Regions from separate parts of the Pseudarthrobacter sp. L19 genome, predicted to be linked through region 1. Evidence: predicted binding sites of a transcription regulator. Region 1 holds the regulator's gene; the other holds the start of a gene.
What was found. Region 1 encodes LexA, which represses DNA repair genes until DNA is damaged. Its sites were predicted from a motif close to TCGAACANNTGTTCGA; they were not measured.

Region 1 (7,142 bases):
GGCGCCGGCGCCGGCATGGGCTCCCGTGGCCCCGGTGAGACGAAGATCGAACTGGACCGCCGACGGATCCGCACCCGGATGGCCAAGCTGCGCCGCGAGATCGCGGCCATGAAGCCGGCGCGGGAGACAAAGCGGGCCAACCGCCGTCGCAACGCCGTCCCGTCCGTCGCGATCGCCGGCTACACCAACGCCGGGAAGTCCTCGCTGCTGAACCGGCTGACCGACGCCGGCGTGCTGGTGGAGAACGCCCTGTTCGCCACCCTCGACCCCACCGTCCGCAAGGCCGAGACCTCCGACGGCCTGGGCTACACCCTGGCCGACACCGTGGGCTTCGTCCGCTCGCTGCCCACGCAGCTGGTGGAGGCGTTCCGGTCCACCCTGGAGGAGGTCGCCGACTCGGACCTGATCCTGCACGTGGTGGACGTCTCGCACCCGGACCCCGAGGGCCAGATCGCGGCCGTCCGGTCCGTCTTCAGCGAGGTCGACGCCCGCAAGGTGCCCGAGATCATCGTCCTGAACAAGGCCGACGCCGCGGACCCGTTCGTGGTGGAGCGCCTGAAGCAGCGCGAACCGCGCCACGTGGTGGTCTCCGCCCGCACCGGTGAAGGCATCCCCGAGCTGCTGCGGGCCGTCAGCGAAGGCATCCCGCGGCCCAGCGTGAAGCTGGAACTGATGATCCCGTACAGCCGCGGCGACGTGCTCAGCAAGCTGCACGAGACCGAGGCGGAGATCGTCAGCCTGGACCACGAGGAGACCGGCACGCGCGCCGTCGTCATGGTGCGCGAAGGCCTGGCGGCCGAGCTGGATCCCTTCGTCCGCAATGACTGAACCGGCCGTGGCGGACGCGGACAGCGACGCACGCCCGGCCCCCAGCGGCGCCACCGGCGAGGAGCTCGTGATTGAGCTCCTCGACCGGGCGGTCGCCGCGATGGGCGGGCAGAGCCGTGACGGCCAGCACGAAATGGCCCGTCAGGTGGCCCGCGCCATCGACACCGGCGACCACCTGCTGGTCCAGGCCGGAACCGGCACGGGAAAGTCCCTGGCGTACCTGATCCCGCTGATCGCCCACTCGCTGGACAGCGACAAGCCCACACTGGTCTCCACGGCCACCCTGGCCCTGCAGACCCAGATCGTCGGCCGGGACCTGCCGCGGCTGCTCAAGGCCATCACCCCTGCCCTGAAGCGGCCCGTCAAGATTGCCCTGGTCAAGGGCCGGTCCAACTACGTGTGCCGGCACAAGCTCGAGGGCGGCTTCCCATCCGAGGAACCCGCCGAGGGTCAGCTCTTCTCCCTGGGTGAGGACACCTCGGTCCCGCACTTTGCCGCCGCCATGGGCGGCCCCTCCTCGCAGCTGGGCCGGGAAGTGGTCCGGCTCCGGGAATGGGCCGAGGACACGGCCACCGGCGACCGCGACGAACTGCTCCCCGGCGTGACCGACCGCGCCTGGCGGCAGGTGTCCGTTACCGCCATGGAATGCCTCGGCGCTCAGAAGTGTCCGCTGGCCGCAGAATGCTTCAGCGAACTGGCGCGCCAGGACGCAACCGACGCCGACGTCGTGGTCACCAACCACGCCATGCTGGCCGTAAGCGCCTTCGAGGGCCTGGCCGTGCTGCCCGAATACGACGTCGTCGTCGTGGACGAGGCGCACGAACTCCAGGACCGGGTCACCGGGGCCGTCTCCGGCCAGCTCTCCGTGGCCATGGTCCACGCCGCCGCCTCGGGCGCCCGCAAACACACCGGCATCACCGTGGATGCGCTGAACAACGCCGCCGCGAACCTCGAGCTCGCCGTCGCGGGGGTTCCCGGCGGGCTGATGCCCAACGGCCTAAACAGCGAACAGCTCGACTGCGTGGACCAGCTCCGGGATGCTTGCCGTGCGGCGCTTTCCGACTCCAAGGGGACGGCTCCACCACGGCCGACGGCGGCCGGCAGCTTGCGCGCTCCCGGCTGATGGTGATCCTGGAGCTCTGCGAACGCCTGCTCGCTGCCCGGGAAAACCGCGAGGTGGTGTGGTTCTCGCGGCAGAGCACCTTCGACCCGCAGCAGGGCTACTCACAGCCGGACGATTCGGCGCCCGCGCTGATCAACATCGCCCCGCTCAGCGTGGCCGGGCGGCTGCGGGAGGGCCTGTTTGCGGACCACACCGTGGTGCTGACCTCGGCCACCCTCGCCATCGGATCGGCCTTCGAACCGGCCGCCGGGGGCCTGGGCCTTGTGGGTCCCGGAGCCCCCAGTTGGACCGGCGTCGACGTCGGGTCCCCGTTCGAATACCCCAAGCAGGGCATCCTCTACGTCGCCAAGCACCTGCCCAAACCGGGCCGGGGGACCGCGCCCGAGGCCCTGGACGAGCTCGAGAAGCTGATCCGCGCCTCCGGCGGCGGCGCGCTCTGCCTCTTCTCCTCCCGGCGCGCCGCGGAGGAGGCAGCCGACGCCCTCCGGCCGCGGCTGGGCCTGAGCATCCTCTGCCAGGGCGAATCCACCATGACGGCGCTGGTCAAGCAGTTCGCGGACGAACCGGACACCTGCCTCTTCGGCACCATGTCCCTGTGGCAGGGCGTCGACGTGCCCGGCACCTCCTGCCGGCTGGTGGTGATCGACCGGATCCCGTTCCCGCGGCCGGACGATCCGCTGATGACAGCCCGGTCCCGGGCCGTGGCGCAGGCCGGCGGCAACGGCTTCATGAGCGTCTCGGCCACGCACGCGGCGATCCGGCTGGCGCAGGGCGCGGGCCGGCTGATCCGCTCGACGTCGGACCGCGGTGTGGTGGCGGTGCTGGACTCACGACTGTCCACCGAGCGCTACGGCGGGTTCCTCCGGGCCGCGCTCCCGCCGTTTTGGGCCACCACGGACCCGGCGGTGGCCGTCGCGTCGCTGGAGCGGCTCGCGAAAGAGGCTGCGCAGGGGACGTAGGCCCCGGGGCAGGGGTGGTCGACCGGGATATGCGGTCCTTAGGTCCAGGCGTCGGGTCCTCGGGTCGGGGCGTTCGGCCGGGCACTGGCCGTCGGCGTGCCCCGAGGGGCGCTACAGGGAGCGCAGGACCGAGACGACCTTGCCCATGATGACGGCGTGGTCGCCCAGGATCGGTTCGTACTGGGTGTTCTGCGGCAGCAGCCAGGTGTGACCGTCGCGCTGCCGGAATGTCTTGACCGTGGCGTCGTCATCCAGAAGGGCGGCCACGATGTCGCCGTTGACGGCGTCGTTCTGGCGGCGCACCACCACCCAGTCCCCGTCGCAGATCGCGGCGTCGATCATGGAGTCACCCGCGACCTTGAGCATGAACAACTCACCGTGGCCCACGAGCTGGCGGGGCAGCGGGAGGACGTCCTCCACCACCTGGTCGGCCAGGATCGGACCACCGGCGGCGATCCGGCCCACAAACGGCACCATTGCCGTATCCGTGGCGCTGGCCAGCTCCGACACGGCGAGTCCGCCGACGGCCTTTAGCCCGCGGGGCTGTTCGACGCCGGAAATCGGGGTGGACCTCTCATCCAGAGTCAGCGGCATCAGCACTTCCATGGCCCGGGGACGCTTGGGATCCCGGCGCAGGTAGCCCAGCTTCTCCAGCTGGGAGAGCTGGTGGGTCACGCTGGAGAGGCTGGCCAGCCCCACCGTGTCCCCGATCTCGCGCATCGACGGCGGATAGCCGTTGTCCGTCACGGACCGCTGGATGGTTTCGAGGATCTTCTTCTGACGGACCGTGAGGCTCTTGGGCGCCCGGGCAGGCTGGGCGCCGCGCCGGGTTGCCCTCCCGCCGGTGGCTTGTGCTGCCATGGTCGCCATGCCTTCCGTTCGTGGTGCGGATCCGTGGCCGGCGGACCGAGTGAAGCGGCCCGATTGCTGCGAATCCTAAAAATGTCAGTGCCTGCCGTTTGACTGCTCTTGATCACCACTGGCGGGTGTTCGACAGGTTTCAGACTGCAGGTGCGGAGTGCGGGTCCCCCAAAGGACCGGTTCCGTGCTTCAAAAATAGGTCAGCCGCCGGTGTTTTTCAAACATTTGTTCTAGCGAGTCTCGACAGAGTTCGTTCATAGGTGCTAAAAAGGGAACAGCAGGATTCGAATATGTGTTCGAAGAATGCGAGTGGAGAACCACAGCCGCTTTCGGCTTTGTGTTCGAAGCGATCGATGGTTCAGCCGGTTGGCGGCAAGTACGAGGAGTACGCCGGGCGGCAACGACAAGTCCAGGAGGGCTCAGTTCATGTCAGCAAGAAGCGCTTTCGCCGGTTCGCAGTTTTCCGACGCCGGGCGGCCGGCACTGTATCTCGTGCCGGATTCCACCACGGCCTTCTCCGGGGCGGTGGCTCCGTTCGCGGCCCCTGCCGACGCTTACGCCACCGCCGGGAGCCCATCCGCTGTCCGCCGGGCCCACACTTCGGCCCAGGCACCTTTGCGGCTGACCCGGCGGGGACGCTTCGTCTTCTTCGGACTGCCCCTGATCCTGCTGGCGGCCCTGCTGCTGTCCCTGGCCGGCTTCCTGACCGCGCCGGCGAAGGCCGCCGATTCCCCGGCATCGCTGGCCACCACCCCGACGGTCACTGTGACCGTGCAACCGGGGAGTCCCTGTGGACCATCGCCGGCACCGTCGACCCGAAACGGGATCCCCGGGACGTAGTCGCCGAGATCGTGCAGCTGAACAACCTCGACGCCGCACCGGTCCTGCCCGGCCAGCAGCTCTTCGTACCGACCCCCTGAGCTGAATCACCCGGGATGCCCCGCTCGCCGAGGCGGGCCGGTCCGTCCGTCGGCCGCTGGATGGACCGTCGTCGGTCACGGTTTCCGGGCAGACAGTCCTCTCACTTAAACTGGTGACGTGACTGACCAGCTTGAGCGACTCAACCGACTTCCCCTCCGGACCAACCTGCGGGGCCTGCGCCCCTACGGTGCTCCCCAGCTGGACGTTCCGATTCTCCTGAACGTCAATGAGAACACCCATGGTGTCCCCGCCGACGTGCGGGCAGCGATCGCGGAGGCCGTCACCGAGGCCGCCGCCGGGCTCAACCGCTATCCGGACCGGGAGTTCACCGAACTCCGCGGGGCGCTGGCCGAGTACCTTGGCCACGGGCTGGACGCCACGAACATCTGGGCCGCGAACGGTTCCAACGAGGTGCTGCAGCAGATTCTCCAGGCCTTCGGTGGTCCTGGCCGCAACGCGCTCGGCTTCCCTCCCACGTACTCCATGTACCCGCTGCTCGCCGCCGGAACGGACACCGGCTACGTCGCCGGCGTCCGCGGCGAGGGCTACAGCCTGACGGCAGAGTCCGCCGCCCGGCAGGTCCGCGAACTGCAGCCCAACATCGTCTTCCTGTGCTCGCCCAACAACCCCACCGGCACGGGCCTTGGCCTCGACGTCGTCGAAGCCGTCTACGAGGCCGGGGAGGCCAGTCAGGCCATCATCATCGTCGACGAGGCGTACCACGAGTTCGCCCACGAGGGCACCCCGAGCGCCCTGACCCTCCTGCCCGGCCGGGAACGGCTGATCGTCTCCCGCACCATGAGCAAGGCTTTCGCCCTTGCCGGTGCCCGGATCGGCTACATGGCCGCGGCGCCGGAGGTCACCGACGCGCTGCGCCTGGTGCGCCTGCCGTACCACCTGTCCGCCATCACCCAGGCCACCGCCCTCGCCGCCCTCCGTCACCGCGAGGCGCTGATGGCCGACGTCGAGGACATCAAGAGGCAGCGCGACCGCATCGTCACCGAGCTGACCCGGCTGGGCCTGACCCCGGCGGCGTCGGACTCGAACTACGTGTTCTTCGGCGGGCTCGCCGACCCGCACCGGGTCTGGCAAGAACTGCTCGACGCCGGCGTGCTGGTCCGCGACGTCGGCATCCCCGGCCATCTCCGGGTCACCGCCGGAACCGAGGCGGAGACCACCGCCTTCCTGGAGGCCCTCGAACGGATCCTCGCCGCCCACCGCGGCTGAGCCCGCGTCCACCCCAACCTCCCGCACCTCCGGCCCAGCCCCGCCGGCCCCGCGCGACCGCACCGCCGGGCGCCCTGGGTGTGCCGGGCCCTAGACTTGATCCAGGACCCGCGCGCCGCCGTCACAGGCCGGGCGACCGCCATCTAGCCAAAAGGACACCCATATGAGCACCACCGGATCAGCCGCTGCCCAGGCCCGGACCGCACGCCTGGAACGCACCACCAGCGAATCCTCCGTCCTGGTCGAGATCGACCTGGACGGCACCGGCGTCTCGGACATCAGCACCTCGGTGCCGTTCTACGACCACATGCTGACCGCGCTGAGCAAGCACTCGCTGATCGACATGACCGTCAAGGCCACCGGCGACACCCACATCGACGTGCACCACACCGTCGAAGACGTTGCCATCACCTTCGGCGAGGTCCTCAAAACCGCACTGGGCACCAAGGCCGGGATCCGGCGCTTCGGTGAGGCGACCGTGCCCCTCGACGAGGCCCTCGCGCACGCCGTCGTGGACGTTTCCGGCCGGCCTTACCTGGTCCACGCCGGCGAACCCGCCGGGCAGGAATACCACCTGATCGGCGGCCACTTCACCGGCTCGCTGACCCGCCACGTCTTCGAGGCCATCACGCTGCACGCCGGAATCTGTCTGCACATGAACGTCACCGCCGGCCGGGACCCGCACCACATCGTCGAGGCCCAGTTCAAGGCGTTCGCCCGGGCTCTCCGTGCCGCCGTCGAGCCGGACCCCCGCGTCAAGGGCATTCCCTCCACCAAGGGTGCACTGTGACCGGGAAGGTATTGCGCGACGGCGCCATCATCGATCCGGAGGCCGGCCGCAAGCCCGCCTCCCCGGAGGGCAAGCCCACCGTCACCGTCCTGGACTACGGCTCCGGAAACGTCCGCTCCGCCGTCCGCGCCCTCGAGCGCGCCGGCGCCGAGGTCATCCTCAGCTCCAAGCCCGAGGACGTCCTCAACGCCGACGGCCTGGTGGTCCCCGGCGTCGGCGCCTTCGAAACCGTCATGAACGAACTGAAGGCCGTCGACGCCATCCGGATGATCGGCCGCCGCGTCGCTGGCGGCCGGCCGGTGCTGGCCATCTGCGTCGGCCTCCAGGTCCTCTTCGAGGCCGGCGTGGAGCACGGCACGGTGGCCGAGGGCATGGGGGAGTGGCCCGGCAAGGTCGAGCTGCTGGCCGCCGACGTCGTCCCGCACATGGGCTG
Region 2 (7,142 bases), 680 kb from region 1:
ACGTCGAAATCGAAGTAGAAGCCGTCGGTGATGTAGGGGCCGATGCCCAGCTTGGCGTCGGGGCGCAGCTGCTGCACGGCCTGGGCCATGACGTGGGCGGTGGAGTGGCGCAGCACGTTTAGGCCGTCCGGCGAGTCGATGGTGACGCCTTCGACGTCGGCACCGGCCGGCAGGGGCTGGTCCAGGTCTTTCAGTTCGCCGTTGACGCGGGCCACGACGACGTCGCGGCGCTCGAAGAAGAGTTCCGCGCCGGTGGTCCCGGTAGTCACCTGGGTCTCTTCGCCATCGACGAGAAGGGTGATCTGCTGGGCATCTGACACGGGTGTCTCCTATTCACGGTTTTAAGGCTTCGTAGCTTGTGGCGTACGGGGACCACAGCCAGCCTCGTCCATGCTATCGGTATTTCCGGACGCCCAACCAACGCCCGCCACCACGTCCGCCGCCGCGTCCGGACCCGCCCTCAACCGCTGAACCCCGTGATCGCGAGGGTCCGGCGGATGCCGTCCAGCGCCCCCGGCGCCATGTCCAGCGGCGGGCCCTCGGGCGCGTCGCCGCCGGTACCCGTGCCAGTGCCTCTTCTCGCGCCGGTGCCCGCGGCCGGGAAGGGCAGGGTGTCGGTGCGGCTGAGGTCCCAGGCCATGGAGGCGCTGATGCTGATGCCGCGGGGCCCTGTGCGGCGGGTGGTGCCGCGGATCAGCAGCAGCCGGGTGCTGAAGAGAAGCGGCCCGGCCTGCTCCTGGGCCTCGTGGAAGAAGACCGAGTCCACGCAGCCGGTCCCGTCGTCGATGCTGATGAAGACCACCCGACGGCCGCCGCGCATCGGAGGAGTCTGGGTGGCCACCCGGACCCCGGCCACCAGCACTTCGGTGCCGTTGCGCAACTTCAGGAGCTGGTCCGCCGTGGTGACGCCCAGCCGGTCCAGCAGGGGCCGGTGGCTATCCACCAGGTGGGCGCTGACGTCCACGGCCATCAGGTCCAGCTCGGCCCGGACGGTGTCCACCAGGGTGGGGGCGGGCCGCCCGCCCTTGAGGTTGGTTAGTTCCACGTCGCCCAGCGGCAGGGCCAGCTGGCCCTCGATCACTTCGGCTCCCTTGCGTTGCGTCCTGGTCTGCAGCTGCTGCAGGTGGTGGACCAGGTCCGCCCGGTTGGTGTTGCCCCCGGCGGCCCGGTGCAGGGAGTCGAAGGCGCCCAGCTGGGCGAGCCGCTGGATGCTGGGTTTGCTGATCCGGGTCCGGGCTCGCAGGTCCGCGAGGGAGTCGTAGGGCTGGCCGGCGACGATGCGTTTGAGTTCCGCGCCGGAGAGACCAAAGATCCCCTTCAGGCTCAACCGGATCCCCAGCTTCCCCCGGTCCGGGCCATCTTGGACCGGTTCCACCCGGTATTCGGCCTGGCTGCGGTTGATGTCCAGGGGCAGGATGGGGATGCCCATGCGGCGGGCCTCGGCCACCAGGAGGCGTTTAGGGTACATGCCGGGGTCGTGTTCCCAGATCCCGGCGAGGAACGCCTCCGGGTGGTGGGTTTTCAGCCACGCCGACTGGTAGGTGGGAACGGCAAAGGCTGCCCCGTGGGCCTTACAGAAACCGAAGCTGCCGAAGGCCTTCAGGGTTCCCCAGACCTTGTCCACCACCGCCGGGGAATAGTCCCGCCGCTTGGCCTCCCGGCGGAAGAATTCCTCCACCTGGTTCTCCAGCACCTCGTTGCCGAGGGCGCGCCGGAATTCGTCGGCGCGGGCCAGGCCGCAGCCGGTCATCACGTCGAAGGTCTTCAGGATCTGTTCGTGGAAAACGGTGACGCCGTGGGTTTCCTGCAGCACCGGTTTGAGGTCCGGGTGCGGGAACACCTCCGGAGCGAAGCCGTGCCGGTGCTCCAGGAAGGGACGCACCATGTCCGACTTCATCGGCCCGGGCCGGAAGAGGGAGATGTCGATGATGAGGTCGTTGAATTCCCTGGGCGCCAGCTTGCCGATCAGTTCCCGCTGCCCCGGGGATTCGATCTGGAAGCAGCCCAGGGTGTGGGTGCTCCGGATCAGGTCGAAAGTGGGCTCGTCGTCCAGCGGGACGGCGTTCAAGTCGATGGTGCCGTCCTCGGCAATGTAGTCCGGCCCGCTGCCGTCCGGCCCGGACTGGTGGTTTCCGGCGGCCACCACGTCCGCCTTCGAAGGGTGCAGCCGGATGACTTCCCGGACGGCGAAGGCCATGGCGGACTGCATCCGGACTCCCAAGACGTCGAGTTTGAGCATGCCCATGGGGTCCATGTCGTGCTTGTCGAACTGGCTCATCGGCAGGCCCAGGCCGCTGGGCTGGACCGGGGTGCGGTCCAGCAGCGTGGCATCGCCCAGGATGACCCCGCAGGGGTGCATGGAGATGTGCCGGGGCAGCCGGTCCAGCCGTTCGGTCAGGTCCACGAGCAGGTCCAGCTGCTGGTTGCCAGTGAAGTCCCGCTGCTCCACCCGCCCGGCGAACTCCTTCAGCTCCGGCTTCTCCACCAGCGCCTCGCGGAAATTCCGGGCGGAAAAACGCCACAGCTGCTTGGCGATCTCGTCGATGTCGCCGCCCTCCATGCCGAGGGCCAGCCCGGCGTCGCGCACGGCACCCCGGGCGCGGTACCCGTTCTGCATGCTCATCAGGGTCACCCGCTCGGAGCCGAACCGGTCGAAGATCTTCCGGTAGACGTTGTGCCGTTCGGCGCTTTCGACGTCGATGTCGATGTCCGGCAGCGTGGCCCTGTCCCGGGAGAGGAACCGTTCGAAGATTAGGTCATGCTGCAGCGGGTTCACCTGGCTGACGCCGATCAGGTAGTTGACCAGGCTGGAGGCCCCGGAGCCGCGGGCCGCGGCGCGCACGCCCATGTCCGTGATCATCCGGGACACCTCGGCCACGGTGAGGAAGTAGGAGGCGAACCCTAGGCTGTCGATGATTCGCAGCTCGTGCTCCAGCCTGGCCCGCAGCTCCACGGCATTGCTGCCGGCGATGCCCTGGAAGCGGCGGGTGATGCCGGCCTCGCAGCGGGCCGCCAGCTCGGCCAGCGGGTCCCCCTCGATCCCGATCACGGCCGCCTCCGGGACCACCGGCTGCTTCCAGCCCATGTCCGCGGCCGGGTCCATCCGGCAGCGGTCCGCGAGCGCCTCGGTATGGGCCAGCAGGCTCTTGAGGTCGGCCGCGCCGAATCCCGCGGCGTGGATGATTTCCTTGCCCAGCTCCAGCATCTGTGCGGAGCTTTTGAGCCAGGCCTGTCCGTTGGGTTGCAGCAGCGGCTCGCCGGCAAGTTCGGGCAGGGACTTCAGGGTCCGGGCGGAGTCCAGCACGTCCGCCGTGGCCGCCCCGTCCTCGGCGACATAGCGCACGGCGTTGCTGAGCACGGCGGGGACGCCGTGTTCGGCGGCCAGCTTGAGCATCCGTACGGCGTGGGCCGTGCTGAGGTGCTCCCCCGGGGCGCTCAGCTGGGAGACCACCTCGGCGGTGACGGTTCCCGCCGGCATGGCATCGAGCCATTGCTTGAACAGGGTGCGCGGCCTCAGGTAGCGCCGCCCGCCCATGGAGCGGCCGACGTCGGAGTCCGGTCCGATCAGTACCGTCAGCACCGGTTCGAGCGTCTGCGGGTCCAGAGCCCGGGACGCCAGCTCGGCCCGGGTCACGGCGGCGGGGACCGTCCCGCCGGCCCTGCCCGTGGTGCGGGCGTGGGCGTCGGAGATCAGCCGGCACAGGGCGCGGTAGCCGGCCCCGGCGTTTCCCCCGTGGGCCAGGACGACGACGCGGCCGCCAACCTGGGTGCGGAGGTCGCCGTCGTCGTCAAAGACGGCCAGGTCCACCCCCACGATGGGATCCAGCCCCGCGGCCATGCAGGCCTTGAGGTGCTTGATGGTGCCGTACAGGCCGTCCCTGTCGGTGCAGGCGAGCGCCGTCGCCCCGTCGCTTGCGGCCGCCGCGGCCAGTTCCTCCGGCCAGGACACGCCATAGTGGGCGCTAAAGGCGGTGGAGACGTGCAGGTGGGTGAAACTCATGCCGACGCCGGCCTCCGCTGCCCGGCCAGGGCGTCGTGGAGCCGCAGCAGCCGCCAGCGCCCGCTGCGCAGGTGGCGGCTGAGGTCGAGGGTGAGGCTTTGGTCCGGGGCCGAGGCGTCCCGGACCTCGAGCCGCCAGATCTCCGAGTCCACCAGGCCGGGGCCACTGCCCAGCGGTGCGCGCTGCTCTTCGGCCCACCACTCACGCCGTTCGAACCAGCGCACCGGCTCGGCGCACAGCTCATAGCTGCGTCCCGCCCAGACCAGGGACTCGGGCCGGCCTTCCGGGGTGCAGGCCACCTCCACGGATTCGCTGAACATCCCCATGATGCCTCCCGGGCGCAGTGTTTTTGACGAACGGGCTGGACGGCCGCCGGGCAGGTGCGCCGGAAGGTGCAGGTGCCAGGGTGGGAGGCCAGACGGGTTCACGCTTGAATTATTCGAACATACCTTCGAATAGAACAAGTCTACGACGGGGCCGGGACAAAACCTAGATCAGGGCTGGACGGGGCCAACGTCCGGGGGCAGGATTGGCCTATGAGCTCGCACAACGCACTCCTGAAGCACGTCAGCATCGCAGCCAAGGATTCAACGTTGGTGGCGACCTTCGATATTGACGGCAATATCCCGGCCTCGGGCGCCTACGTCGTGGGGCTGGTCGCGGCGACGCCGGACCATTCACATCAACGGCGGCTGGAAATCGAATTCCTCAATGGCGAGGCCGTGTCCTTCTTCTGCTTCAGCCATGACGGCACGGAGGAGAACTTTGACATCAAGGGCGTCCAGCATTCCGGGAACACCATCACGGGCAACTTCCCGCTGAGCACCGTGCTGGGCTTGCCCAAGGGGCACCTGATGACGGCCTACAGCGACTGCGACGGGCGGGACTACCAGGCCAACGTCCCGGTGGAGGAATCCCTTTAGCTAGCTGCCGGCCTTGTAGACCTCAAGCTCCAGGCGGATGAAGGCATCGATCATGGCTTTGTAGGTCTCCCCGACGATGTCGGTGTCGATGTCGTTGCGTTCGGCCGTCGCCTTCACGTGTTCCAGGACGCGCTCCACCCGGCCCGGGGCGCGGACTTCGGCACTGTCGGCCTTGAGCGTCCCGGCGATTCGGATCAACCGCTCCCGGCGTCCGATCAGCGCGACGATCTGCTCGTCAACCTCGTCCACGGCCACCCGCACGGCGGCGAGCTGGTCCTTATCGGCCTGGGCTGCTTTATCCTCTGCGTGATTAGTCGACATCTGCATGACAGTATCGAACGATGCAACCACGAGTCGACTTCATCTCCCTTGGCGTCCGCAGCGTGGAAGCCTCCCGCCGGTTCTATGTGACGGGCCTGGGCTGGCCCGTCCACCGCGAAGTCCCCGGTGAAGTGCTCTTCCTGCAGATCAACCAAGGGCTCATCGTCTCGCTCTGGGACGCGGGCCAGATGCGGGCCGAAGCCGGGACGGACTCCCCCGCCGGCATCCCTCCGATCACCCTGAGCCACAACGTGCACAGCGCCGACGCGGTCGACAGGGTGCTGGGCGAGGCGGCGGCAGCCGGGGCCACGATCGTCGCGGCTGCCAAAACCCAGCCATGGGGCGGCTACACCGGCTACTTCGCGGACCCGGACGGCTTCCGCTGGGAGGTCGCGTTCAACCCGACCTGGACTGTCGACGCGGCCGGCCGGGTCACGGTCTAACCCCGCAACAGGCCTAGAACAGGCTGCCGACCGGTTCGATCAGTTCCGGGGAGTCGTTGCGGACGTTCCCGACGGCGGTGCCGACGGCGTCGATCCGCCAGCCCTCGGCGACGTCGTGGGCGTTGGCGCGGACGATGCCGACCAGTTCCGCGGCGTCCTCGGCCCGGGGGTCAAGCCAGGCCTCCATGGTGGCTCGGTCCATCGGCAGCGGCACCCGGTCGTGCAGGGCCGTCAGTTCCGCCAGCATCCCGTCGGCGTAACCCTCGGGCGGCGAATCGGTGGTCAGGATCGTCGTCGAGAGCAGCCAGCGGCCGGAGTCCCCCTCGGCCTTCGACGGATCCTTCCACCACTCGTACAGGCCGGCGAACGCCACCGGCGAGCCGTCCTTCGGATGCACGTAGTAGGGCTGCTTCCCCTTGCCCTGGCCCTTCCACTCGTAATAGCCGTCGGCCGGGACGGCGCAGCGCCGGGACCGCGTGGCCTTCCGGAACGCCGGTTTCTCCAGCACGCTCTCGCTACGGGCGTTGATCATCTTCGACCCGATGCCGGGGTCCTTCGCCCAGGACGGGACCAGGCCCCAGCGGGCGATGTGGAGCTGCCGCGCCGGGAGCTCCGCCCCCTCGACCAGCCGCTCGAGGATGATCGGCACGTCCGCCGTCGGCGCGACGTTCCACGACGGCGGCACGGCGATCTCCTCCTCGAGCCCGGCGTCGAACTCGGCCAGCAGGTCCCCGACGGCCCGGGCCATCACATAGCGTCCACACATGCCCCCAGCATGCCACCGGCCGGCCGGGCCTGCACAGCTGCAGGTAAAGGCCAGCACCCGGCCAGTCCCTCCCTGCGGGAATACCGTCCCGCAGGATACGGTTATTCCAGAGACGTCCGATTGACCGTCCCGGCACGCACCGGCAACCCACCTGAGGAGAATTTCGTGGACTTCACCCCCGAATCCGGCACCATCACCATGTTCTCGACCACGTGGTGCGGCTACTGCAACCGGCTGAAGAAGCAGCTGGACGCGCAGGGCATCGGGTACACCGAGATCAACATCGAGGAAGTCGAAGGCACGGCCGAACTGGTCGAGCAGCTCAACGGCGGCAACCGTACCGTCCCCACCGTGCTGTTCCCGGACGGCACCGCCGCCACCAACCCCTCCGCGGCAGAGGTCAAGAGCCGCCTCGCGGCCTAACCCGCCAGCACCAGAGAACACCCACACCAGACACGACGCGGACTCCGGATTACCCCGGGGCCCGCGTCGCGCCGTATCCGGCAACCCCGCGCCGGGCGGCATCGAAAGGAGCTCTCCCATGGTCCACAAGGTCAAGGGCGCAATCGTCCGGTCCAAGAACGCCCCCGTCACCCTGGAAACCATCCTGGTGCCCGATCCCGGGCCCGGCGAGGCACTGGTGGACATCCTCACCTGCGGCGTCTGCCACACCGACCTGCACTACAAGC

Region 2: ACRQ5B_RS13475 (DUF6504 family protein) is a predicted target of LexA. The motif match lies at 4,440-4,455, and genes of this name have one in related genera.

Annotation. Positions count from the first base shown of each region.
Region 1 is NZ_CP193935.1:31,723-38,864, reverse strand. It holds gene hflX (GTPase HflX) at 1-828, shown strand, start outside; partial or broken gene ACRQ5B_RS00190 (ATP-dependent DNA helicase) at 821-2,910, shown strand; gene lexA (transcriptional repressor LexA) at 3,022-3,771, opposite strand; partial or broken gene ACRQ5B_RS00180 (LysM peptidoglycan-binding domain-containing protein) at 4,387-4,691, shown strand; gene ACRQ5B_RS00175 (histidinol-phosphate transaminase) at 4,810-5,919, shown strand; gene hisB (imidazoleglycerol-phosphate dehydratase HisB) at 6,083-6,709, shown strand; gene hisH (imidazole glycerol phosphate synthase subunit HisH) at 6,706-7,142, shown strand, end outside.
Region 2 is NZ_CP193935.1:2,808,599-2,815,740, reverse strand. It holds gene thrS (threonine--tRNA ligase) at 1-320, opposite strand, end outside; gene ACRQ5B_RS13480 (DNA polymerase III subunit alpha) at 461-4,000, opposite strand; gene ACRQ5B_RS13475 (DUF6504 family protein) at 3,997-4,326, opposite strand; gene ACRQ5B_RS13470 (hypothetical protein) at 4,537-4,923, shown strand; gene ACRQ5B_RS13465 (chorismate mutase) at 4,924-5,250, opposite strand; gene ACRQ5B_RS13460 (VOC family protein) at 5,265-5,687, shown strand; gene ACRQ5B_RS13455 (SOS response-associated peptidase) at 5,701-6,453, opposite strand; gene ACRQ5B_RS13450 (mycoredoxin) at 6,619-6,876, shown strand; gene ACRQ5B_RS13445 (S-(hydroxymethyl)mycothiol dehydrogenase) at 6,995-7,142, shown strand, end outside.